4 regions of the Arthrobacter sp. KKT183 genome follow, and region 1 is predicted to be linked to each of the others. Evidence: riboswitches for the same ligand, from Rfam matches in the RefSeq annotation. Region 1 holds a riboswitch; each other region holds the start of a gene.

Region 1 (5,589 bases):
GCGCGTCCACGATGGCCTCAACCCAGCGCGGGATGTCAACGCATGGCGTGAGTTGGGCAGCGGCCACTTCGGGGGTACAGGTATTGAGGGTTGCAAGAGGCATGGGTGTCAGCTTTCTATGAAGCGCTATCGCCAGCGCTGAACACCCTTACCCTCGAACGAATTCGATTTGACTCGATGTTTCCGGCGACAGTCCAGGAACCGTGTGGCTCTGGTTCAGTTTCTATATCGTGGAATTTTTATTCCGATTTCATTGTAGCCCTGATCACATGGCAGCTGTCAAGCGTTACCTGGATCACATGATAGGGCTGCTTCTCTACACCAGGCCACCACCGCGTAAATGGTGGAAGATGGGCCTATGGATGCCACCGCCGCATTGAATGAGATCGCCTTCTGGCTGGAACGGGAACTGGCTCCGAGTTTCAAGGTTCAGGCGTTCCGCAAGGCCGCAGCGGCCATTGCCGAGCTGGAGCCCGACGAACTCGCACAACGCGCCCGCGACGGCCGGCTCAAGCGGATGAAGGGCATCGGAGCGCGCTCCCATGAGGTCATCACCCAAGCGCTCAACGGTGAAGTGCCGGCCTATCTCGCCGACCTCCGCGAGCGCTCGAAAGAAGCCCTGGCCAGCGGCGGCTCGGAGCTGAGGGCCCTCCTCCGCGGTGACCTGCACAGTCACAGCAACTGGTCCGACGGCGGGAGTCCCATCCCGCTCATGGTCGACGCCGCGCGTGCGCTCAATCATGAATACCTGGCGCTCACGGACCACTCCCCCACCCTGAAGATCGCGAACGGCCTGAGCGCGGAGCGCCTCACGGAGCAACTCCAGACCGTGGACCAGATCAACAACGACGACGGCGGCAACGGCTTCCGCCTTTTGAAGGGCATCGAGGTGGACATCCTTGAAGACGGAACACTGGATCAGTCGCCGGAGATGCTCGATGAGCTGGACATCGTTGTCGCCAGTGTCCACTCCAAGCTGCGCTCCGACCGCCGCACCATGACCGCACGCATGCTGGGCGGCATTCGCGATCCCCATACCAACGTCCTTGGCCACTGCACGGGCCGTCTTGTCCAGGGTTCCCGCGGCCAGCGTCCACAGTCCGAGTTCGACGCCCGGAAGGTGTTCACCGCCTGTGCCGAGAACAACGTAGCGGTGGAAATCAATTCACGTCCCGAGCGGCAGGATCCGCCGGATGACCTGATCCAGCTGGCACTCGAAGCCGGGTGTCTCTTCAGCATCGACAGCGACGCGCACGCCCCCGGTCAGCTGGATTTCCTCCAGTACGGGGCGGAGCGCGCCGAAACAAACGGCGTGCCGGCGGACCGCATCATTACGACGTGGCCGTTGGACAAGCTGCTCGCCTGGGCGCGCTCCTGAGAGCTTCCCAAGCTCCTTAGGCGTCCAGGAATTCCTTGGCTGCCCTGAAACCGGCTTCAAGGTCCGCCAGAATGTCATCAATGTGTTCAATACCCACTGAGAGCCGCACCAGCCCGGGGTTAACGCCGGCAATGACCTGCTGCTCCGGCGATAGCTGGCTATGGGTGGTCGACGCCGGGTGGATCACCAGCGAGCGCACGTCGCCGAGGTTCGCCACATGCGAGTGCAGGTCAAGGGCATCGACGAAGCGCTTCCCGGCCTCCGCACCGCCGGCCAGGTTGAAGGAAACGATGGCGCCGATTCCCTTCGGACCGTACGTGCGTCCGCGCTCATACCAGGGGCTTGAGGGCAGCCCGGCATAGGCAACCGACTCGACATCCTCACGCGCTTCCAGCCACTGAGCCACTTCGACAGCGTTGGAGACGTGCCGCTCCATCCGCAGGCTCAGGGTTTCCAGGCCCTGGGCGATCAGGAACGCGTTGAACGGGGATACCGCCGAGCCGAGGTCCCGCAGCAACTGGACCCGGGCCTTGAGGATGTAGGACAGGTTGGCCCCGAGGGCACCATCCGCACCCAGATCCCGTGCGTACACCAGACCGTTGTATGTCGGGTCCGGCGTATTGAAGCCCGGGAAACGGTTGGGATCCTTGCCGAAATCAAACTTTCCCGAGTCAACGATCACGCCGGCGATCGCCGTACCGTGGCCGCCCAGGTATTTGGTGGCCGAGTGGACAACGATGTCCGCGCCCCACTCCAGGGGCCGGATGAGGTAAGGGGTGGCAAGGGTGTTGTCCACGATCAGCGGCACACCGGCGTCGTGAGCGGTCCGGGACACGCCCTCAATGTCGAGTACGTCCTGCCGCGGGTTGGAGACGACCTCCGCGAAGAACAGCTTGGTGTTGGGCTGCACAGCGTCCCGCCACTGGTCCAGATTGTCCGGATCCGCCACGAAGGTGACCGAAATGCCGAACTTCTTCAGCGTATGGGCCAGCAGGTTGTAGGTTCCGCCGTACAGGCTCGGACTGGCGACGACGTGATCGCCGGCCTCCGCGACATTCAGGATCGCGAAGGTCTCCGCCGCCTGACCTGAGCTGAGCAGCAGCGCGCCCAGCCCGCCTTCAAGGCTGGCGATCCGCTGCTCAACAGCATCCTGCGTGGGGTTGCCGATCCGCGTGTAGATGGGAGCCAGTTCGGCAAGGGCAAACCGGTTGGCGGCGCTTTCGGCACTGGGAAAGACGAACGACGTGGTCTGGTAGATCGGCAGGGCGCGGGCTCCCGTGGCGCTGTCGGGTTCCTGGCCGGCGTGGATCTGGCGGGTTTCGAAAGACCATTGGTTGGACATTCAAGGCTCCTTTGGCATGGGCCCGGCATGGTGGGAGCACCGCGGGCCGCGCTTGCCGTCCGGCTGGTGCCGGGCGGCCAGGTCTTCACCCGGAGCACCCCACCGCAGCTGGAGGGTTGCTGGCCAGCAAGCCGGGGCTTGGTGCTGGCACTCATGACCACGGCCAGTGTAGGCACAGGAGTATCACGCCGCACGAAGATGACGTTCCATGTAAACCACCCGTTGAGTTGCAGAAGTTTTTGTCGCCTAGTTGCAGGTAAAAGTGTTTCCAGGCCGCAACTAGGCGACAAAAACGTCAGGGGAGGGTGAGGAGTGCGTACTTCTCCATCGCTTGGCGTGGTGCGTCCGCGTCAATTTCTCCCCGCTTCGCGAGGAGCTGAAGAATGCGTACGACGACGGAGGCTGGGTCGATCTTGAAGTACCGCCTGGCTGCGGCGCGTGTGTCGGAAAAGCCGAACCCGTCCGCTCCGAGTGTGGCGAAGTCCTGCGGCAGGAACTGGCGGATTTGATCCGGAACAGCCTTCATGTAGTCGGTGACGGCCACGATCGGTCCGGGTGCGTCCCCAAGCTGCTGGGTGACGAAGGGAACGCGGGCCTCTGCATCGGGGTTGAGGAAGGCCTCCTCCTCGGCGGCGAGTGCGTCACGCCGCAGCTCCGTCCACGAAGTCACCGACCACACATCGGCCGAAACACCCCAGTGATCTGCCAGGAGTTCCTGCGCCTCGAGCGCCCACGGGACGGCCACGCCGGAGGCGAGGATCTGCGCCTTCGGCCGGCCGCCGTCGTCGTTGCCGGGCTTCAGCCTGTACACGCCGCGCACCACGGCGTCGGCATCCAACCCGGCGGGAAGCGGCGGCTGGATGATCGGCTCGTTGTAGACGGTCAGGTAGTACATGACGTTTCGATCGTCGGAATTCGCGCCGTACATGCGCTCCAGTCCTGCACGCATGATGATGCCGATCTCGTATCCGTAGGCCGGGTCGTAGGTGATGACGGCGGGGTTGGTGGAGGCAAGGATGGGTGAGTGTCCGTCGGCGTGTTGGAGGCCTTCGCCGGTGAGGGTGGTGCGGCCTGCGGTGGCGCCGATGATGAACCCGCGGGTCATCTGGTCACCGGCTGCCCAGAAGGAATCTCCCGTGCGCTGGAATCCGAACATCGAGTAGAACACGTAGATCGGAATCAGCGGCTCACCGTGGGTTGCATAGGCGGTACCCGCAGCCGTGAAGGCAGCCACCGCACCGGCCTCATTGATCCCCGGATGCAGGATCTGGCCTTGAATCGATTCCTTGTACGCGAGAACCAACTCCCGGTCAACGGAGAGGTAGTTCTGGCCGTCCGGGTTGTAGATCTTCGCTGTCGGGAAAAAGGCGTCCATGCCGAAGGTTCTGGACTCATCCGGAACAATGGGGACAATCCGGGACCCCAGCCCTTTCTCCCGCATGAGATCTTTCAGGAGGCGGACGAAAGCCATCGTTGTGGCGGCCTGCTGCTTCCCCGAGCCACGGTTCGCAACCTCGTACGCCTTATCCCCCGGCAGCTCCAGTGCCGCCGCCTCGGTACGGCGTTCAGGAACAAATCCGCCCAGGGCACGGCGCCGGTCCAGGAGGTATTTGATTTCGGGGGAGTCGGGTCCGGGGTGGTAGTAGGGCGCGTTGTAGAGGTCGGCTTCGAGTGCTTCGTCGGGGATAGGGATGCGCAGGTGGTCGCGGAAGTCCTTGAGGTCCTGAAGGGTGAGTTTCTTCATCTGGTGGGTCGCGTTACGGCCCTCGAAGTGTGAACCCAACCCGTATCCCTTGACCGTTTTGGCCAGAATCACGGTCGGTTTGCCCTTGAACTCGGTGGCGGCCTTGTACGCCGCGTACACCTTCCGGTAATCATGCCCGCCGCGCTTGAGTCCCCACACCTGCGCATCATCCATATCCGCCACGAGATCCTTCGTGGCCGGGGTCTTCCCGAAGAAGTGATCGCGCACAAACCCACCGGATTCTGCCTTGTAGGTCTGGTAATCCCCGTCAGCGGTCTCATTCATGATCTTCACCAGATCCCCGGTGGTGTCCCTGGCAAGCAGGTCATCCCACTCCCGGCCCCACACCACCTTGATCACGTTCCACCCCGCACCGCGGAAGAACGCCTCGAGTTCCTGCATGATCTTCCCGTTACCACGCACCGGCCCGTCCAGGCGCTGCAGGTTGCAGTTGATCACGAAGTTCAGGTTGTCCAGATTCTCATTGGCCGCCAACTGCAACAACCCACGCGATTCGGGCTCATCCATCTCCCCGTCCCCCAGGAACGCCCACACCTGCTGATCACTGGTGTCTTTCAACCCGCGGTTCTGCAGATACCGGTTGGACTGCGCCTGATAGATCGCGTTCATCGGCCCGATCCCCATCGACACCGTCGGGAACTCCCAGAACTCCGGCATCAACCTGGGGTGCGGATACGAGGACAACGCATGACCGGCCTTGGACTTCTCCTGCCGGAACCCGTCCAGATCCTCCTCGGTCAGCCGGCCCTCCAGGAACGCGCGCGCATACATCCCCGGCGACGCGTGGCCCTGGAAGAACACCTGATCCCCACCCGAGGGGTGGTCCTTACCCTTGAAGAAATGATTGAACCCCACCTCATACAGGGTCGCCGCACCCGCATACGTGGAAATATGGCCGCCCACACCGATCTCCGGACGCTGCGCCCGATGCACCATCACCGCAGCATTCCACCGCATCCACGCCCGGTACTTCCGCTCGATCTCCTCATCCCCGGGGAACTCAGGCTCCTCATCGACCGGAATCGAGTTCACATAATCAGTAGTCACAACACTGGGAAGACCCACCGACCGGCCACCAGCACGCGCCAGCAAACGCCCCAAAAC
Region 2 (5,589 bases), 1.3 Mb from region 1:
CACCAGCCAGACTGCGTCCACACCGGACGCAGTGGAAACCACATCCGCTACCGGCGCCTCAGCGCTCCTCGCGCCCGGCGCCGTCGAGCAGTTGAAGGAGCTTTTGGACGGCAAAGTGAGCGTACTGCTCGGTCACTCCGGCGTGGGCAAGTCGACGCTGGTGAACGCGCTCACCGGAGCCAATCGGGCGACGGGCGGAGTGAACGCGGTCACCGGGCGGGGGCGCCATACCTCCTCATCGGCTTATGCCCTCAAAGCTGCAGACTCAGCACCCGGTACGTGGATTATCGACACTCCGGGCATTCGTTCCTTCGGCCTTGCCCATGTCGAGGCCGACCGCATCCTCGCCGCCTTCCCGGATCTTGCACCCGGCACCGAGGACTGCGAGCGGGGCTGCCGCCACGATGCCGCCGCCGTCAACTGCGGACTGGACGGCTGGGTCGCGTCGGGCGCTGCCGGCGAATCCGGTCCGGTGCGCCTGTCTTCGCTGCGCCGGCTTCTCGGGGCGGGCATCGAACCTTCCCAGGGTGCCAAGGAGCTGGGGATGCAGTGAGTGATGTGACTACGGCGCCGATTGCCTGCTAGACTGAACGGAGTTGTTGTGTTGCGCACGAATGTTAAGCCTTGATTTCTCTCCGGAGTTCGAAAGCTTTTTTTGCAGGCGAAATGAACACCGCGACAGGAACCCCGAAGTACGGGGGGATCCTCACACTCAAGGAATAAAAAAATGGCAACAGGTACAGTCAAGTGGTTCAACGCTGAAAAGGGCTTTGGATTCATCGCTCCTGACGACGGCGGCGCTGACGTTTTCGCTCACTTCTCCGCAATCAACTCCGGCGGCTTCCGCTCGCTTGAGGAGAACCAGAAGGTCAGCTTCGAGACCACCCAGGGCCCCAAGGGCCCCCAGGCTGAGAACATCTCCGTTCTCTAAGTCTCCGTTCTCTAAGTTTCAGCGCTTCAAGATCTAGCGCTTCAAGAAAGGGGACATCGGCTTCGGCCGGTGTCCCCTTTCTTGCGTTTAACAGCACACCGTTCAATGACACCCGTTCCTGTGCGTGCGTGAACCGATCGTAGCCCAGCGCTGAGCGCGTCCGCATCGGGACCTCCCGCATCTGTGCACCCTGACCATATAGGTTGAAAGTATGAACCTCCAGAGCTACAACGATGACCTCCGCCTTGCCCATGTAATGGCCGACTCCGTAGACGACCAGACCATGTCCCGGTTCAAGGCGCTGGATCTGGCGGTCGAAACCAAGCCGGACTTCACCCCGGTCACGGATGCGGACAAATCGGCGGAAGAGGCTATCCGCGGGCAACTCTCGCGTGCGCGTCCGCGCGATGCCGTACTCGGTGAGGAGTACGGCAGCAGCGGCGCCGGCTCGCGGCGCTGGATCATCGATCCTATTGACGGAACCAAGAACTTCGTCCGGGGCGTACCGGTATGGGCTACCCTCATTGCATTGGTGGACGAGGGCCGGCCTGTCGTCGGTGTTGTGAGCGCCCCCGCGCTCGGAAAGCGTTGGTGGGCTGCAACGGGCACCGGTGCGTTCATGGGTAAGTCTCTCGCGGCAGCCAGCCGGCTCCGGGTTTCGAGCGTATCCCGGCTGGAAGACGCCTCGCTCTCCTACTCGAACCTGTCCGGCTGGAAAGAGCGCGGCAACTTTGACGAATTCGTGTCGCTCACCGAATCCGTGTGGCGTACACGCGCCTACGGTGACTTCTGGTCCTACTGCCTTGTCGCCGAAGGCGCTGTGGACATCGCCTGCGAACCTGAGCTGAACCTGTATGACATGGCCGCGCTGGTACCCATCGTCACGGAAGCCGGCGGTCGCTTCACGTCACTCGAAGGCTCCGACGGACCCTTCGGAGGCAACGCGCTGGCAACCAACAGCACACTTCACAATGATGTCCTGAAGCGACTGAACCCCTCGCTGGACGATCTGCTTCAGGAAGGTACCGGCGTCTGACGTGGTCGCTTAACACCAACACGTAACACAAGGACCGGATATTCCCGGCCTGCTTTAGTCTGGATTCCTAGGTCACGAGTGCCAGCGTTAAACCCCGGTTTGCTGGCCGGCAACCCTCCTTCCGCGGCGGGGTGCCCCGGGTGACGACCTGGCCGGGCCAGAACGTGGTTCGGCAAGCGCGGGGCCTGGTGAAGCAGGTCCCCTGAACCTACGTGGGGTACCTCCTGTGAGCAACGCACTTCTTGAGAACGAACTCTCCGCTGCACCGCTGGCGTCCGTGATGGGCGCTGAGCTGCAGGCGCCGCTGGTGGACGGCACTGCCGTCCGTTACGTCAACCTGGACTATGCCGCTTCAACGCCGGCGCTGCAGCAGGTCAATGACTATGTGCAGAGCGTGCTTCCCTACTATGCGAGTGTGCACCGGGGCGCCGGGTACGCATCGCAAATCTCCACCTCGCTCTACGAGAATGCACGAAGGACTGTGCGGAACTTCGTCGGCGGCCGGGAAGATGATGCGGTCATCTTCACCCGCAACACCACCGATTCGCTGAACCTCCTGGCTGGATGCCTGCCGGAGGACGGTGAGGTCCTCTACCTCGACGTGGAACACCATGCCAATCTGCTGCCCTGGCTGCAGCTTCCCCATCGCGGGCTGGTCGCCGCGGGAACCATCGAGGAAACGCTCGCCGCTGTGGAAGAGGAATTGGCATCCGGAGGAATCAGCCTGCTTGCTGTAACCGGTGCGTCGAATGTCACCGGAGAAGTTCTGCCCATCGGCCGGTTCGCAGCGGCGGCTCATGCGCACGGCGCGCGGATCGTCGTCGACGCGGCTCAGCTCGCTCCCCACCGGCGGCTGGATCTGCTCCGCGACGGTATCGACTACGCGGCCTTCTCGGGCCACAAACTGTATGCGCCTTTCGGCGCGGGCGTCCTGGTCGGTAGAGGCGACTGGCTCGATTCCGGAAGGCCCCACCTCGCCGGAGGCGGCGCAGTGAAGACTGTGAAAGTGGACTCGGTGTCCTGGGCAACCGGTTCCGCGCGCCATGAGGGCGGGTCACCGAATGTGCTCGGTGCAGCCGCGCTGGCGAAGGCAACAGAGGCCATCGCTGGGTTGGATGAACCGGCCTGGCTTGCGCATGAATCAGAGCTGCGGGATGCCCTCGTGGAAGGGCTCTCCAACCTTCCCGGCATAGCAGTTCACCGCATCTTCGCTGACAGCACCGATGCGATCGGCGTAGTGAACTTCTCTGTCCACGGTTACGACGCCGGGCTGGTCGCCGCATATCTGTCTGCAGAACACGGGGTTGGACTGCGGGACGGGAAGTTTTGCGCTCATCCGCTGCTGAAGCGGCTGGGCCTGCCGTCAGGTTCGCTACGGGCGAGTTTCGGGCTCGGATCACGGCAGGACGACGTCGACAGGCTGTTGACCGGTTTGCGCTCGCTTCTTCGGGATGGACTGGGGACTGACTATGCGGTCGACGCCGGGCGCTGGGTGCCCGCGGTCGAGACCCGCCCTTTCCCTGACTGGGCTCCGCCCACGCCGGGAACTGCCGGCGCCGCGCCCTGCACAACCGACTGAGCGCTGCGACCGCACTTCCTCGGCACGACGCCGCCTTCAACCGGGTGCTTTAATTGACGGGTTCCGTACCCGTCATGCGAGGAGTTCCCAACATGGGTGTTGGAGGTCCGCGCCTCGCCGAACACCGCCGTCGTGAATTGGCGCGGGGCTACCTGCAGGAAAGTGACCGCTACGAGCGCGTGCGTCCGGGCTACCCCCAAGACAGCGTGGACTGGCTCATACCCGCCGGAGCGTTGCGCGCAGCAGACGTTGGCGCCGGCACCGGCAAGTTCACCCGGGAGCTCATCCGCCGCTGCCCGGAGGTGACAGCTGTTGACCCATCCCTGGACATGCTTGCAGTCCTCGGACAACAACTCCCGCGCGTAGCCAGAGTGCAGGGAACTGCCGAGGCATCGGGACTCGCAACGGCGAGCGCTGATGTACTCACAATTGCCCAGGCCTGGCACTGGTGTGATCCTGCTGCGGCAAGCCAGGAGGCCGCACGTGTGTTGGCACCGGGGGGAAGATTCGCGCTCGTCTGGAATCAGCTGGACGTCAGCGTTGCCTGGGTACACCGGCTCTCCCGCATCATGCATGCCGGAGACGTTTTCCGGCCGAGCTACCGCCCTATGCTTGGTCCGCGCTTTTCGGAGCCGGAGTCTAGGGTCATTCCATGGACGCAGGTTCTTCCGGTCTCGGACATCGTGGAACTTGCGCGCTCCCGCACCTACTACCAGAACGCATCAGCCGGTGTGCGCACCAAGGTGGAAAACAATCTGTCGTGGTACCTGCACGATCACTTGGGGCACCAGCCGGACGCAGTCCTCGAGCTGCCGTACCTTACCTACTGCTGGCGGGCCGGCCGGCTTTAGCCCTCAGCGTCCGTCCCGTTCGTTTCCGGCCCGGAATCTGCACCCTCAGCCGGGTCCTGTGAGTGAGTGCCTGTGTCGGCGGGATTCTGAGCGCGATCCCCCTCTGCCGGCTGTTCAGAGTGCTCGCGCGGCACTTCCTCGTGTTGTGGTTCTTCGCTCATAACCCGACCTCCTGATAGTGGTCCTGCCGTGCCCTGCCGGCAACATACCGTTAGGCCCACCATGCCCTGTCGATTGCTCTCCTGTCGAGTGCCGTGGCTCCGGCTGCACAGGAGCAGTGGCGGCAGCAGCGTGATCGGGCTATATTTTCGGTATGCCGAAACTTCGGATTCAGGTACTCCTCATCCTGACAACGTTGGTGCTTGCAGGCTGTGGCACCCCACTTGTGGAGCGGACCAGTTCACACAAGGACCCGCGGCCTGTTGTACTGACCACCTTTTCCGTTCTCGCGGACCTCACACGCTCGGTGGCAGGTGAGCATATCCGGGTTGAATCGATCACCAAGATCGGAACCGAAATCCACGGCTACGACCCCACTCCCTCAGACCTCGTCAAGGCGCAGGACGCGGATCTCGTCCTTGACAACGGCCTGGGCCTGGAGCGCTGGTTCGAACGTTTCGTCCTGTCCATCGATGCGCCGCATGTGGTGCTTTCCGAAGGCGTGGAACCCGTTGACATCCGTTCCGGCGATTACCAGGGACTGCCCAACCCCCATGCCTGGATGTCCCCGAAGGCGGCGCAAACGTACGTAGACAACATTGTTACGGCACTGTCAGAGCTTGATCCCGCACATTCCGGAGACTACCAAGCCAACGGCGCCGGCTTGAAGCGGGAACTCCAGGGCATGCTGACCGCTCTGCAGAATGCGTTCAGCACTGGTGAGGCAACGCCGGCTCTGGTCACGTGTGAGGGGGCGTTCTCCTACCTCGCGCGGGACGCCGGAATCAAAGAAGCCTTCATCTGGCCTGTCAATTCCGACACCGAGGGAACCCCCCGGCAGATCAGCGACGTCATCTCCTTTGTTCAGGAGCACAACGTGCCCACAGTCTTCTGCGAGTCCACCGTCAATCCGTCCGCGCAGCAGCAGGTTGCACGAAGCACCGGCGCTGGATTGGCCGGTCCGCTCTATGTGGACTCGCTGTCGGAGGAGAACGGGCCGGTCCCCACGTTCCTCGACCTGCTCCAACACGAC
Region 3 (5,589 bases), 640 kb from region 1:
TTGAATCGCCCAGGTTATTGGAGATATCGATGACTTTCAGGGCATCGAGCAGCGCAAAGGCGCGCTCCTTCGCCTTTCCCTCGGGTGCATCCAGTTCAAAGGTCACCACCGTGCCGCCGGCTGTCATCTGGGCGGCAGCGAGATCAAACTGCGGGTGCGATTCGAGCAACGGGTAACGGACCCAGTTCACAGCCGGTTGGGCTTCAAGCCAGCGGGCGAGGGTCAGCGCCGAGGACGAGGAGTGGTTCACCCGCAGGGAAAGGGTTTCCAGTCCCTTGAGGAGGGTCCAGGCATTGAATGACGACAGCGCGGGCCCGGTGTGCCGCATGAGTGTCTTCACCGGACCCTCGATGAACTCCCTGCGGCCGAGGATCGCGCCGCCCAGCACCCGGCCCTGCCCGTCGATGTGTTTGGTGCCGGAATAGACGACGACGTCGGCACCCAGTTCCGTACACCGCTGCAGCAGCGGTGTGGCGAAGACATTGTCGACGACGACCTGCGCTCCGGCCGCATGGCCAAGTTCAACGACCGCCCGGATATCGACGATCTCCTGCATCGGATTGGACGGCGACTCGAAGAAGACCGCTGTGGTGGGAACGCTCAGTGCTTCCTGCCACTGGCCGAGGTCCCAGCCGTCCACGAAGACAGCCTCCACTCCCCAGCGCGGCAGAATCTCGTTGAGGATGACGAAGCACGAGCCGAAGAGGCTGCGTGAGGCAACAACGCGGTCGCCCGAGGCCAGGAGGGCACCGAGCGCGGTGAAGACGGCAGACATGCCGCTGGCTGTGGCGAAGCACGCCTCCGCACCCTCGAGCAGGCGAAGCCGCTCCTGGAACATGGCGACAGTCGGGTTGCCGTACCGGGAGTATACAAAGCGGTCGACGTCCCCGGTGAAGGCTGCCTCCGCCGCCGCAGCAGAGGAATACACAAAGCCCGAGTTCAGGAAGAGCGCCTCGGACGTCTCCTCGAAGTTGGACCGTGCCAGCCCCCCGCGTACCGCGAGGGTATCGGGTGACCAGGCAGCGCCGTCGTCATCCGGGCGTTGGATTCGGGGGTAGCCGCCGTTCCCCGCGATGGGCTCACGGCTGGCCGCCGGAGAGAACGACGACGGCGCGGGCTCACTTACTGGCGTGTGCTCATTCACGGGCGTCGCCACGGTCCGTTGCCGAACGGGCAGCGCCGGTCCGTTCTGTGATCGCGGTCTGTCCTGTGGTCGTTGCGTGATCTGTCGTATCCGTGCTCTCTGGGGCTTCTTCTGCATGAACTGTGGTGGCGAGGCCGCTGGAGCGCCAGCCGCCGTCGGCCTCAAATCCGTGCAGCACGTTGTAGGCAGTGTGACCGGCGGCGGTGGCATTCTGTGCTGCTGCCACAGAACGGACGCCGGAACGGCACAGGAAAAGCAGTTCGCGGCCCTTGAGCCCGTTCAGCTGGTTGAGGAAGGAGACGTTACGGCTGCCGTCGGAGCGCGTCCACTCGAGGAAGAGGGGGACGGTCCCGGCGTCGGTGAGGTCGGGAACGCCGACGCTCCGCCATTCCTCGACAGTGCGGACATCCACCAGCACGGCGCCCTTGCTGACGCGTTCCACCGCATCACGTGCGGTGATGTTGCCGGCATAGCCGTTGCCGGGCCGGGAATTCGCCGGGGGATGGGGGTTGGAATGCAGTGCCATTGTGTCTCCTCACGCTGTGCACGCTGGTGATCATGGGATGTGATCGTTGTGCCGAGTAGTCACCTGAGGCACCCCGCCGTGAAAGAGGGTTGCCGTCCAGCAAGTCAGGGCTTGGCGCTGGCACTCGTTACTCCGGAATGAACGTAGCACCGGCGGCGCCATGCCTGCCATGCCGGGCCGTAACGTGCGGTAACGCCGGCGATACTCGGCCAAAGGCGCCGGGGCGTGGCAGGTCCGAGCCAAAAGCGCCGATGCGTGGCAGGCCTGAGCCAAAAGCGCCGATGCGTGGCAGGTTCGTGGGGATGTCCCCACGATCCTGCGAATTCCCGGCACTTTTGCGGGTGGGCCGAGAGACGGACGGGTGGGCCAGGGAACGTGCGGTCGGGCTGGGGGACGGGCGCTCGGGCTAGGAGACGGACGCTATGAGACCGCTCAACTCCGCCGTCAACTCGGGCGAAAGCGTCACCGGCTTTCCGTCGATGGACTCGACCTCGGCGAGCAGACGGACGCTCGAGATCAGCCAAACGCCGTCAGACGCGAACAGGTCTTCCGGCACGAGCGGTCCGTAACCCAAATCCCAACCTGCCTCACGCGCCGCCGCAAACAGTGCGCCCTGCGAGGTGCCCGGGAGGATCCCGCTCTCAAGCTGGGGCGTGATGAGGTGCTTGACGCCGTCGATGACCCGCGCAATCAGGACTGTCGAGGTCGGGCCTTCGAGGACCTTGCCGTCAGACGAGGTGAAGATGACATCGTCGGCGCCGTGCGAGCGCGCATAGCGGACCGCCGCCATGTTCACCGCGTAGGAAAGGGTCTTCGCGCCCATCAGCAGCCACGGAGCACGCTGGGCAACCGTGCTGTCATAGCCGCGGTCAAGCAGGAGGACCGACAGCCGCTGGCCGCGCAACCCGACCGGTACGGCGGACACCTGGACCCACGCGGTGGCTCCCGCCTCTGGTTCGCCCCGGGTGGCGACGAGTTTGACCACGAGTTCGCCATCGTCGTCGGCTGCCGCCAGCGCGGTGGTGATGGCGCGTTCCCACACGTCCGACGACGGAATCTTCAGTTCCAGCGCATCGGCGGACGTCGCCAGCCGGGCGAGGTGGGCCTGCAGCTTCCGGGGAGCGCCGTTGACCGCGAGCATTGTTTCGAAGATGCCGTCACCCCGCGTGATCCCGGTGTCGGTAACCATCAGCTGCGGCTGTGCTGCGTCAGCTATGCGGCCGTCGGGACGGGCGGGGTCGAGGAACACCAGAACAGTCATGCGATCAGCATAGTGACCGGGCAGGTCAGGAGCTCGTGTCGTTGTCCTCGTTCAGCCCGCGCTGGGCAAAGTCTGCTTCATCGGAAGCTTCCGCAGGGAGGGGATCGGCAGCGTCCGGAACCTGGTCCGGTGCGTAGTCGATGAGACCGGCGTCGACCCGTTCCTGCTCCGTTGCGGACGCCAGGGCATCGTCATCGAGGCGTTCAGGCTGCCCCGCATGGCCCTGATGGATGCGCTTGGGAAGGAACTCGTTATCGGGCTCCGGAACGTCGTTCAGGTTGGGCGTGTTTTCATCGTTGGAGCTAGTCATGACCGTTCTCCTTCGTTGCACTTTCCTCGGGCGTCCCATGCTTCCACAGACGCCAAGTGGACGAAAGGCCCGCTCAGCGAACCGCTCGATCGCAGCGTCAGCTGGGGAAGCTCGAACCAAGCGCAGACAGCACCCCGAACGCCTTCGTCCGGACCTCGTCCCACTCCTCGGCGGGGTCGGAATCCGCAGTGATCGCGCCGCCCACTCCGAGTGTGAGGCGGGTGCCGCCGTCGTCGTCCTCCAGCACGAGAGTGCGGATGACGACGGCGAGATCCGCCGCCCCATCGAGGGAAAAGTAGCCGGCGGCGCCGGCGTAGACGCCGCGGGGTGCTTCCTCGAGTCGGTCCAGGATAGCCATGGTGCTGATCTTCGGCGCACCCGTCATTGAGCCGGCAGGAAATGCGGCCGCAACGGCTTCGGCACGGGAGGAACCGGGCCGGAGCCGGGCGTCGATGGTGCTCACCATCTGGTGAACGGTTGCATAGGTCTCGATGTCGCACAACCGGGTCACCGTCACGGTGCCGGGGACTGCAAGGTGGGAGAGGTCATTGCGGAGCAGGTCCACAATCATGATGTTCTCTGCCCGGTCCTTCGTGCTGGTGCGCAGATCCTCCTGGAGGGCGGCGTCTTGGGCTGGGTCCGGGGAGCGGCGCCGGGTTCCTTTGATTGGTTCGGCCCGCATTCCGCCGGTGGAGTCCAGCCGCAGGAATCGTTCGGGCGAGGTGCTCGCGACGGCGAAGCCCGGGAAGGTGAAGTAGTGCGCAAACGGGGCAGGATTGGCGCCTCGCAGGGCGAGGTAGATGCCGAATGGGTCGACGGGCGTTTCCTCGCGTGAGGTCAGGGCCGTCGTCAGGCACACCTCATACGAGTTGCCGTCCGTGATTTCCGCTTTGGCCGCACGGATTTTCTTCAGGTAGGGCTCGCGTGTGTCCCGCGCAGTGAAGCGGGGTGCACTCAGTGGGCGCGGTGCACCCACCGGACTTGTCACCGCCGGAGCAGCGCCCCCGGAAAGCACGACGGCGCGGGCACGTTCCAGCCACGCATCGGCGTCGGCGTCGCGGGAGCCGTCGCTCAAGGTCAGCAGGTAGGTGCGCTGTTCCCGGTGGTCAAGGACGACGGCACGCCCCGCGAAGAGCAGCGAAGCATCCGGAACCGAACTGGAACCGTGCGCAGGAGCGGAACCACCGGTTTCACGCTTCAGCTCGTAGCCAAGGTAGCCCAGCCAGCCAAGTGCGAACGGCCCCGGATAGTCCTCCGGCGACCGGACCGCGCGGCGACCCCACACGCCGTCGAGCCAGCGGAAAAATGGACCGGCAATCCGGGCATTAACCGGGCCGCTGCTGACCATGGTGACGCCGGAGGTGTGCTGCGCAACCTGCCCGAACCGGCCGCCGTCGTCAGCCAGGATGGAGAAGCGGCTGCGGCCCTGCGGGTCCTGGGCCGCGGAGCTGTCCAGCCAGGCAGCGGCCTCAGCTCCGCCATACAGGGTGGAGAAAACGCCTGCGGCGTCCGGACACCCTGCGACGCTCTCAACCTGCAGCGTAAGACCCCGCCGTGCGGCACGCTCCATGGACATGAGCGATTCACACTGCGGCAGTCCGGCCAAGGCACGACGAAGCTGGTCCGGAACGGCGTTGCCGCGATGGCCCTGGACCAGCAGGTCAGCGTGGGGCGCGGGCCGGTCGGTTGCGAGCCACCGCTCTTCCTGTTCGGACCAACGCTGCCAGAACGGCGCATACGTATTGCCGTCCCGGACGAGTGCACTGGTCCGGCGGAGATTGTCGTCAGCGTGTATCCACACCACCACGTCGAGCAGTTCCCGGGCAGCTGCGCAGGCCGCACCCACGCCCTCGACCACCACAATGTCAGCGGGTTGGGTGAGATGGGTGGCGCCGTCGTTGTTCGTTGTCCAGTCCCACGCCGTCCACCGGGCGGGCAGTCCGGAAGCCAGCGGGGTGAGCACCGTGCGGACGTACCGCTCCATGCCGTCGGCCAGGCCGTCCCAACCGGGGTAGATGTCCTCGAGGTGGAACAGGCTGACGGTGTGGTGTTCGCGCAGCAGTGCAACAAGTTCCACGGCGAGGGTGGTTTTACCCGCTCCGGACCGGCCGTCCACGGCAATGATGAGCGGAGCGACGGCGTTCGCGGACTTGTGACCCATACGTCAGGCGAATGCCAGCAGCGCACCCACGGCCACGAACAGGGTGCCGAACGTGCGGTTGAGGACGCGTTGCCCGCGCGGGCCGCTGGTGAACCGGCTGAAGGAACGTGCAGCGGCGGCGAAGAACAGCCACATCACCAGAACATCAATAACGACGACGGTTCCCGCCAGCACCCCGTACTGGCCG
Region 4 (5,589 bases), 410 kb from region 1:
GACGACGGTCTCCACCAGCACGGGAAGGTAGATGACCACGCGGTCGCCCTTGCCGATCCCCAGGGCAGTCAGGGCGTTGGCCGCCCGGCACACCTCGTCCTGAAGCTCGGAGTAGGTGACCGTGCGGCGGTCTCCCGACTCGCCCTCGAAGAACAGGGCAGGCTTGTCGCCCAGACCTGCAGCGACGTGCCGGTCCACGCAGTTGTAGGCGGCATTCAGGGTGCCGCCGGCGAACCACTCAATGCGCGGCACCGACAGCTCGCCGTCCGGTCCCTGCTGTGCCGGTTCGAATGTGTGGGCCGTATGCCAGTCGGAGGACCAGTGCAGCCGGCGCGCCTGTTCCTCCCAGAAGGCGATCCGCTCTTCCTCGTTGGTGAAGCCCCCGTGAACAAGGGAATCTACGGCAGTTACGCCCATTTGCGGATAGCCCACTTCTCGAAGACACCCAGGATCGCGTCCGTGAGCTTGCCGAGGATTGCCAGCAGCACTATTGCCAGGAGCAGTCGGTCCACCCGTCCATTGTTCTGAGAATCGGTCAGCAGGAAGCCGAGGCCCATCGAGGACGCCAGGAGCTCAGCCGCGACGAGGAACAACCACGCCTGCGCGAGCGCCAGCCGCAGCCCCGAGATGACCGAGGGGACAACGGCGGGCAGCTGCACCGTGGTGAACAGCCTCAGACCGTTCAGGCCGAACGCCCTTCCTGCCTCGACCAGGTTCTTGTCCACGTGCTGCAACGCCATGGCAACAGTGGTGAACACCGGGAAGAAAGCGCCGATGGAGATGAGAATGACTTTCGAATCCTCGCCGATCCCCACCCAGAGCATCAACAGGGGAACCCACGCCAGTGACGGCACGGCGCGGATGGCGCCGATGGTCGGCGAGAACAGGGTGTCCACCCATCGGGACAGGCCGACAAACGCTCCGACCACGAGACCGGCGATCGCGCCGATCAGAAAGCCGATGACCACGCGTTGGGTCGAAATTGCAATGTGGATGCGAAGTTCCCCGCGCTGGATCAGATCGACGGCGGCGTCAAAGACAGCGGTTGGCGCCGGCAAGGTGACCGGACTGATCAAACCGACGACGGCGGCCAGTTGCCAGGCCGCCAACAGCGCCAGCGGCACAATCAGTCCCAGTCCGAGCTTGGCGACTGCCTTGCCTCGCGGCTTGCGGCGGGTGAGGGCATTGCCCTGCCTGCCGTCGTCGTCGTTTTGATTTGTCCCGTTCGGGGAGTTCGTCCCCTTCGGCGAGAGAACCGAAGCAGGGCCGGTGCCGACGCCGCCGGGCACGATGCTGTTACCGGTGAGGTAAGGGTTGCTCATTACTCTCCAATAGCGGACGGATCGGCGTTGGTTGCGTAGGTGTCATCAAGAAGGGTGGAGAGGGCTTCGTCAATGTTTTCCTGGCTTGCGACGTCACCGGATTCGACGAACATCGGGCCGACTACCTCGAGCACGTCCAGCTGGGCCTGACCGGGGGTGCCGTTGACGTCGAGGTTGGACCGTTCGGAGATGACCTTGGTGGCCACGGATTCTTCGATGCCCGCAACTTCGGCGAGGATGGCTGCGGTTTCCTCCGGGTTTTCCTGAGCCCACTGGCGTGCTTTCTCGTAGGCGTTGACCACTGCTTGTGCGAGTTCCGGGCTTTCCTCCAGGAAGGACTCGGTGGCATTGAGGAAGCCGTAGGTATTGAAGTCCACGTTGCGGTAGAACAGCTCGGCGCCGTCTTCTTCGGCTGCGGCCATGATCGGGTCGAGGCCGGACCAGGCGTCCACCGAGCCGGTGTTGAGGGCGGCCCAGCCATCGGCGTGCTGGATGTTCTGGATTGTCACTTCGCTCGGATCAACGTTGTGCTCGGCCAGTGACTGGAGCAGGAAGAAGTAAGGGTCGGTGCCCTTGGTGGCGGCGATGGACTTGCCGCGGAGATCCTCCGCGGATTCGATACCGGTTTCCGCCGTTGTGACCAGTGCGGACCATTCGGGCTGTGAGTAGATGTCGATGGTCTTGATGGGGGAGCCGTTGGCGCGGGCCATCAGCGCTGCCGAACCGGCCGTTGAGGCGACGTCAGCTTCGCCGGAGCGGAGCAGTTCGTTGGCCTTGTTCGATCCGGCGGACTGGACCCATTTGACCGTTACGCCCTCATCTTCCAACTCGGCCTCGAGCCAGCCCTGGTCCTTGATGATGAGGCTCAGCGGGTTGTAGGTGGCGAAGTCCACCGTGAGTTCTCCGCCGGTCGCGGCTGCGGCTTCGCCGACTGAGCCGTCGGCGTTTTCCCCGGCAACGCAGCCGCTAAGGGCGAGGGCGGCGATTGCGGCGGTGGCGGCGAACTGAAAACGTGCGGTGCTCTTCATGGTGATCCTTTTCGGAGAGTGCGTGGGACGGGTGTAGGGGGCTTGTTCTTGGGGGTGTCGGCGCAACATGGCGGCACGGTGGGCGCCGCACGCGCTGGGATACGGCGCTGCGAACTGGCCGCAGGCGCGCGGTTAGTGCTGGTGGCTGTCGACGCCGAGGCTGCTCAGCAGCGAACTGCGTAGCGCGGCAAGTTCGGCTGAGCCGCGGTCGCGCGGACGGTCGCCCGGAACCTCCAGCACGCGGCTGATGGTTGCACCCTGGACGTCAGGCTCCTTCGCGAGAACGATCACCCGGTCGGCGAGCTGCAGCGCTTCGTCAACATCATGGGTGACCAGCAGGACCGTGGTCGGGGTGGTTTGGTGGATACGCAGCAGGAGGTCCTGCATCTTCAGCCGCGTCAGGGCATCGAGTGCGCCGAAGGGTTCGTCGAGGAGCAGGACGCCCGGGTTGCGTGCCAGTGCACGTGCCAGCGATGCCCGCTGTGCCATGCCTCCGGACACTTCGCGGGGCCGGTGGCCGGCGAACCCGTCGAGTTCCACGAGGCCCAAAAGCTCCTCCACCTTCGCCTTGCCCGCGGCGGAACTGGTTTCCCTGGGCAGGCCGATAGCAATGTTCTCGCGCAGCGAGAGCCAGGGGAGGAGTCGGGGTTCCTGGAACGCGACGGCGCAGCGGGGATCGATCCCGTCCACTGCTGTGCTGTCGATGAGTACCGCACCGCTGGTGGGAGCGTCCAGTCCTGCCGCGGCTCGCAGGAGGGTTGATTTCCCGCAACCGCTGGCGCCCACAATGGCGAGAACCTCGCCTGCTTCAACGTCCAGGGTCACGTCGCGAAGCACCACGTGCTGCTCGCTTCCGCTCCCGAAACTTCGGGTCAACGAAGAGAAAGTCAGCGGCAGTGTCTGGTTGCCATCAGTGGAAATGGCCTGGGTACGGTGCGCTCGAAGAACGGTGCTCATGTATAACTCCATCGCTCCTGGCAGTAGCACCCGTTCTCCTGCAAGCAGGTAAGGGTTGCTGCGGCGTCAACGATCCAGGTCTCTCGGCCGCTCGGGATGGTGGAATTCCACTAAACGCTTTTGCAAGGGTCCGGCGCAATATGTGTCGTAACAAAGGAACGCTTCAGCCGGACATCGGCAGCGTGAGAGGGTCATCTACATGATTGAAATTCTGAACGCGAGCGAGTTGGCCAGGGCAAAGGAAGCGGGTGCGCTGGTCGCCAGCATTCTGCAGACGGTGAAGAGCCGCAGCACGGTCGGGACAAACCTGCTGGAGATCAACCAGTGGACCAAAGAGATGATCGCTGAGGCAGGCGGGGTGTCCTGCTACGTCGACTACGAGCCGCCGTTTGGGCGCGGCCCGTTCGGCGCCTATATCTGCACGTCCGTCAACGATGCTGTGCTCCACGGTCTGCCGCATGACTACTCGCTTGCCGACGGCGACCTGCTCTCCCTGGACCTCGCCGTCTCCCAGCGCGGAATCGTCGCAGACTCCGCCATCAGCTTCATCGTTGGCGAGTCAAAGCCGGCGGAGAGCGTCGCGATGATTGATGCCACCGAACGTGCATTGACTGCCGGGATTGCCGCCGCCAGACCAGGCGCGCGCATCGGCGACATCTCCGCTGCCATTGGTTCAGTCCTCAGCGCCGCGGGCTATCCGATCAATACGGAATTCGGCGGTCATGGTGTCGGGTCGACAATGCACCAGGATCCCCACGTGGCAAACACCGGACGGCCCGGCAGGGGATACGTGCTGCGCCCGGGGCTTTTGCTGGCGCTGGAGCCATGGGTCATGGCGGATACCGCTGAACTGGCAGTCGACGCCGACGGGTGGACACTCCGCAGCGCTACGGGCTGCCGGACCGCGCACAGTGAGCACACCATCGCGATCACCGACGATGGCGCGGAGATCCTGACCCTGCGACAAGAGACCTAGCCAAGCAGCCAGTCCACCGCGCGCTTCATCAGTTCGCGGTGTTCCGGTGAGGAGTACGACGCCGCGTCGTGGCCGAGTGCGTCATAGAAGCTTCGTGCGGATCCAGTCCCGACAGGTCGCTCCAGGGACCACATCAAAGGGTGCAAGTGCCCCTCGTGTTCGTGGCGGGCGTGAACGACGACGTCCGGTGAGGTGCGCAGCCAGCTGTAGCGTTCGTCGGCGAGAGTGAAGTCGGGAATACCGACGGGGAAGGAGCCCTCGAGCAGGATGGTTGCCGCGCCGTACTCCGGGTGCATGGACACGTCGCGTACCCAGCGTCCGCCGAGCGCCGCTTCCCAGGACTCGGAATCGACAAAACTCGTGGCGCTCGAGTGCAGGGCGAGCAGCGGACGGCCGCCGGCTTCCCAGGCGTCCAGGCCATCACGGGCGGCATCTGTACCGGGGGAAGTGCCGCCGTCCCGCGGGAGGCCGACATTCACCACCAGCAGATCCGGCCAGGCAGCAGAGTCACGGAAGCTACCGAGGGTGGTGTCGACGTCGTCGGCTGTTTCTACGGTGAGTCCGTGACCGCGGAGCAGGTCCGCGATGGCCGCGGAAGTTTCCGCGAACGGGTGCCAGGGGTCCGCGTACCGGCCGGTGCCGCTGAGGATGAGTGCCGTTGTCATGGGACCCATTCTGCCCATAAACGGCGTTCTCGACCCGGGTCACATGTCAGGATGGCACGGTGACGCTGTCGGAACTTGTTGATCGAATAGAGCGCATATCGGCGCGCGAGGCCGGCGTCGTGGTTGTTGGGATTGTCGGCGCGCCGGGAGTCGGCAAGACAACCTTGGCGGAGCAGTTGATGGCTTCACTGAACCAGAACAAACCCGACCCGGATCAGCAGCGCTTCGCCCATGTTCCTTTGGACGGGTTCCATCTGTCCGATCAGGAGCTGGCGCGCCTGGGTCTTCTGGAACGCAAGGGCGCACCCGAGACGTTCGACGAGCATGGCTATGCTGCTCTGTTGAAGCGGCTTCGTGGACGGCGGGATTCTGTAGTGTATGCCCCAGGTTTCGAGCGCACCATCGAGCAGCCCATTGCCGGCGTGATCCCTGTGTATCCGTCGGTGCGCACCATTCTCACGGAGGGCAATTACCTGCTGCTCGATCGCCCGGGCTGGCGGCAGGCTCAGGCTCAGTGCACTGAGGTCTGGTACTGCGAGCAGGATGAGAACCTGCGGCTGGACCGGCTGATCCAGCGGCACATCCTGTTCGGAAAGAGTCCGGCTGCGGCGGCGGAGTGGGTAGAGCGGGTGGATGAACCG

The links. Region 1 has a riboswitch for S-adenosylmethionine ahead of ACZ2GY_RS16755 (bifunctional o-acetylhomoserine/o-acetylserine sulfhydrylase). Riboswitches for the same ligand answer to the same signal wherever they lie in the genome.
Region 2: another riboswitch for S-adenosylmethionine. It lies ahead of ACZ2GY_RS10890 (aminotransferase class V-fold PLP-dependent enzyme); the one in region 1 lies ahead of ACZ2GY_RS16755 (bifunctional o-acetylhomoserine/o-acetylserine sulfhydrylase).
Region 3: another riboswitch for S-adenosylmethionine. It lies ahead of ACZ2GY_RS13790 (rhodanese-like domain-containing protein); the one in region 1 lies ahead of ACZ2GY_RS16755 (bifunctional o-acetylhomoserine/o-acetylserine sulfhydrylase).
Region 4: another riboswitch for S-adenosylmethionine. It lies ahead of ACZ2GY_RS01520 (ABC transporter ATP-binding protein); the one in region 1 lies ahead of ACZ2GY_RS16755 (bifunctional o-acetylhomoserine/o-acetylserine sulfhydrylase).

The regions. Positions count from the first base shown of each region.
Region 1 is NZ_CM145770.1:3,545,472-3,551,060, forward strand. Features, by position in the region: gene uraD (2-oxo-4-hydroxy-4-carboxy-5-ureidoimidazoline decarboxylase) at 1-103, opposite strand, end outside; gene ACZ2GY_RS16750 (PHP domain-containing protein) at 359-1,378, shown strand; gene ACZ2GY_RS16755 (bifunctional o-acetylhomoserine/o-acetylserine sulfhydrylase) at 1,395-2,720, opposite strand; SAM riboswitch class IV at 2,764-2,879, opposite strand; gene aceE (pyruvate dehydrogenase (acetyl-transferring), homodimeric type) at 3,016-5,589, opposite strand, start outside.
Region 2 is NZ_CM145770.1:2,284,743-2,290,331, forward strand. Features, by position in the region: gene rsgA (ribosome small subunit-dependent GTPase A) at 1-553, shown strand, start outside; gene ACZ2GY_RS10880 (cold-shock protein) at 728-931, shown strand; gene hisN (histidinol-phosphatase) at 1,143-1,967, shown strand; SAM riboswitch class IV at 2,038-2,152, shown strand; gene ACZ2GY_RS10890 (aminotransferase class V-fold PLP-dependent enzyme) at 2,248-3,546, shown strand; gene ACZ2GY_RS10895 (class I SAM-dependent methyltransferase) at 3,639-4,397, shown strand; gene ACZ2GY_RS10900 (hypothetical protein) at 4,394-4,558, opposite strand; gene ACZ2GY_RS10905 (metal ABC transporter substrate-binding protein) at 4,711-5,589, shown strand, end outside.
Region 3 is NZ_CM145770.1:2,900,477-2,906,065, reverse strand. Features, by position in the region: gene ACZ2GY_RS13795 (O-succinylhomoserine sulfhydrylase) at 1-1,048, opposite strand, end outside; gene ACZ2GY_RS13790 (rhodanese-like domain-containing protein) at 1,137-1,670, opposite strand; SAM riboswitch class IV at 1,677-1,802, opposite strand; gene ACZ2GY_RS13785 (aminodeoxychorismate lyase) at 2,077-2,931, opposite strand; gene ACZ2GY_RS13780 (hypothetical protein) at 2,957-3,241, opposite strand; gene pabB (aminodeoxychorismate synthase component I) at 3,339-5,402, opposite strand; gene ACZ2GY_RS13770 (LysE family transporter) at 5,406-5,589, opposite strand, start outside.
Region 4 is NZ_CM145770.1:297,665-303,253, forward strand. Features, by position in the region: gene acs (acetate--CoA ligase) at 1-417, opposite strand, end outside; gene ACZ2GY_RS01510 (ABC transporter permease) at 408-1,322, opposite strand; gene ACZ2GY_RS01515 (aliphatic sulfonate ABC transporter substrate-binding protein) at 1,322-2,350, opposite strand; gene ACZ2GY_RS01520 (ABC transporter ATP-binding protein) at 2,483-3,307, opposite strand; SAM riboswitch class I at 3,313-3,410, opposite strand; gene map (type I methionyl aminopeptidase) at 3,507-4,283, shown strand; gene ACZ2GY_RS01530 (ThuA domain-containing protein) at 4,280-4,948, opposite strand; gene ACZ2GY_RS01535 (nucleoside/nucleotide kinase family protein) at 5,008-5,589, shown strand, end outside.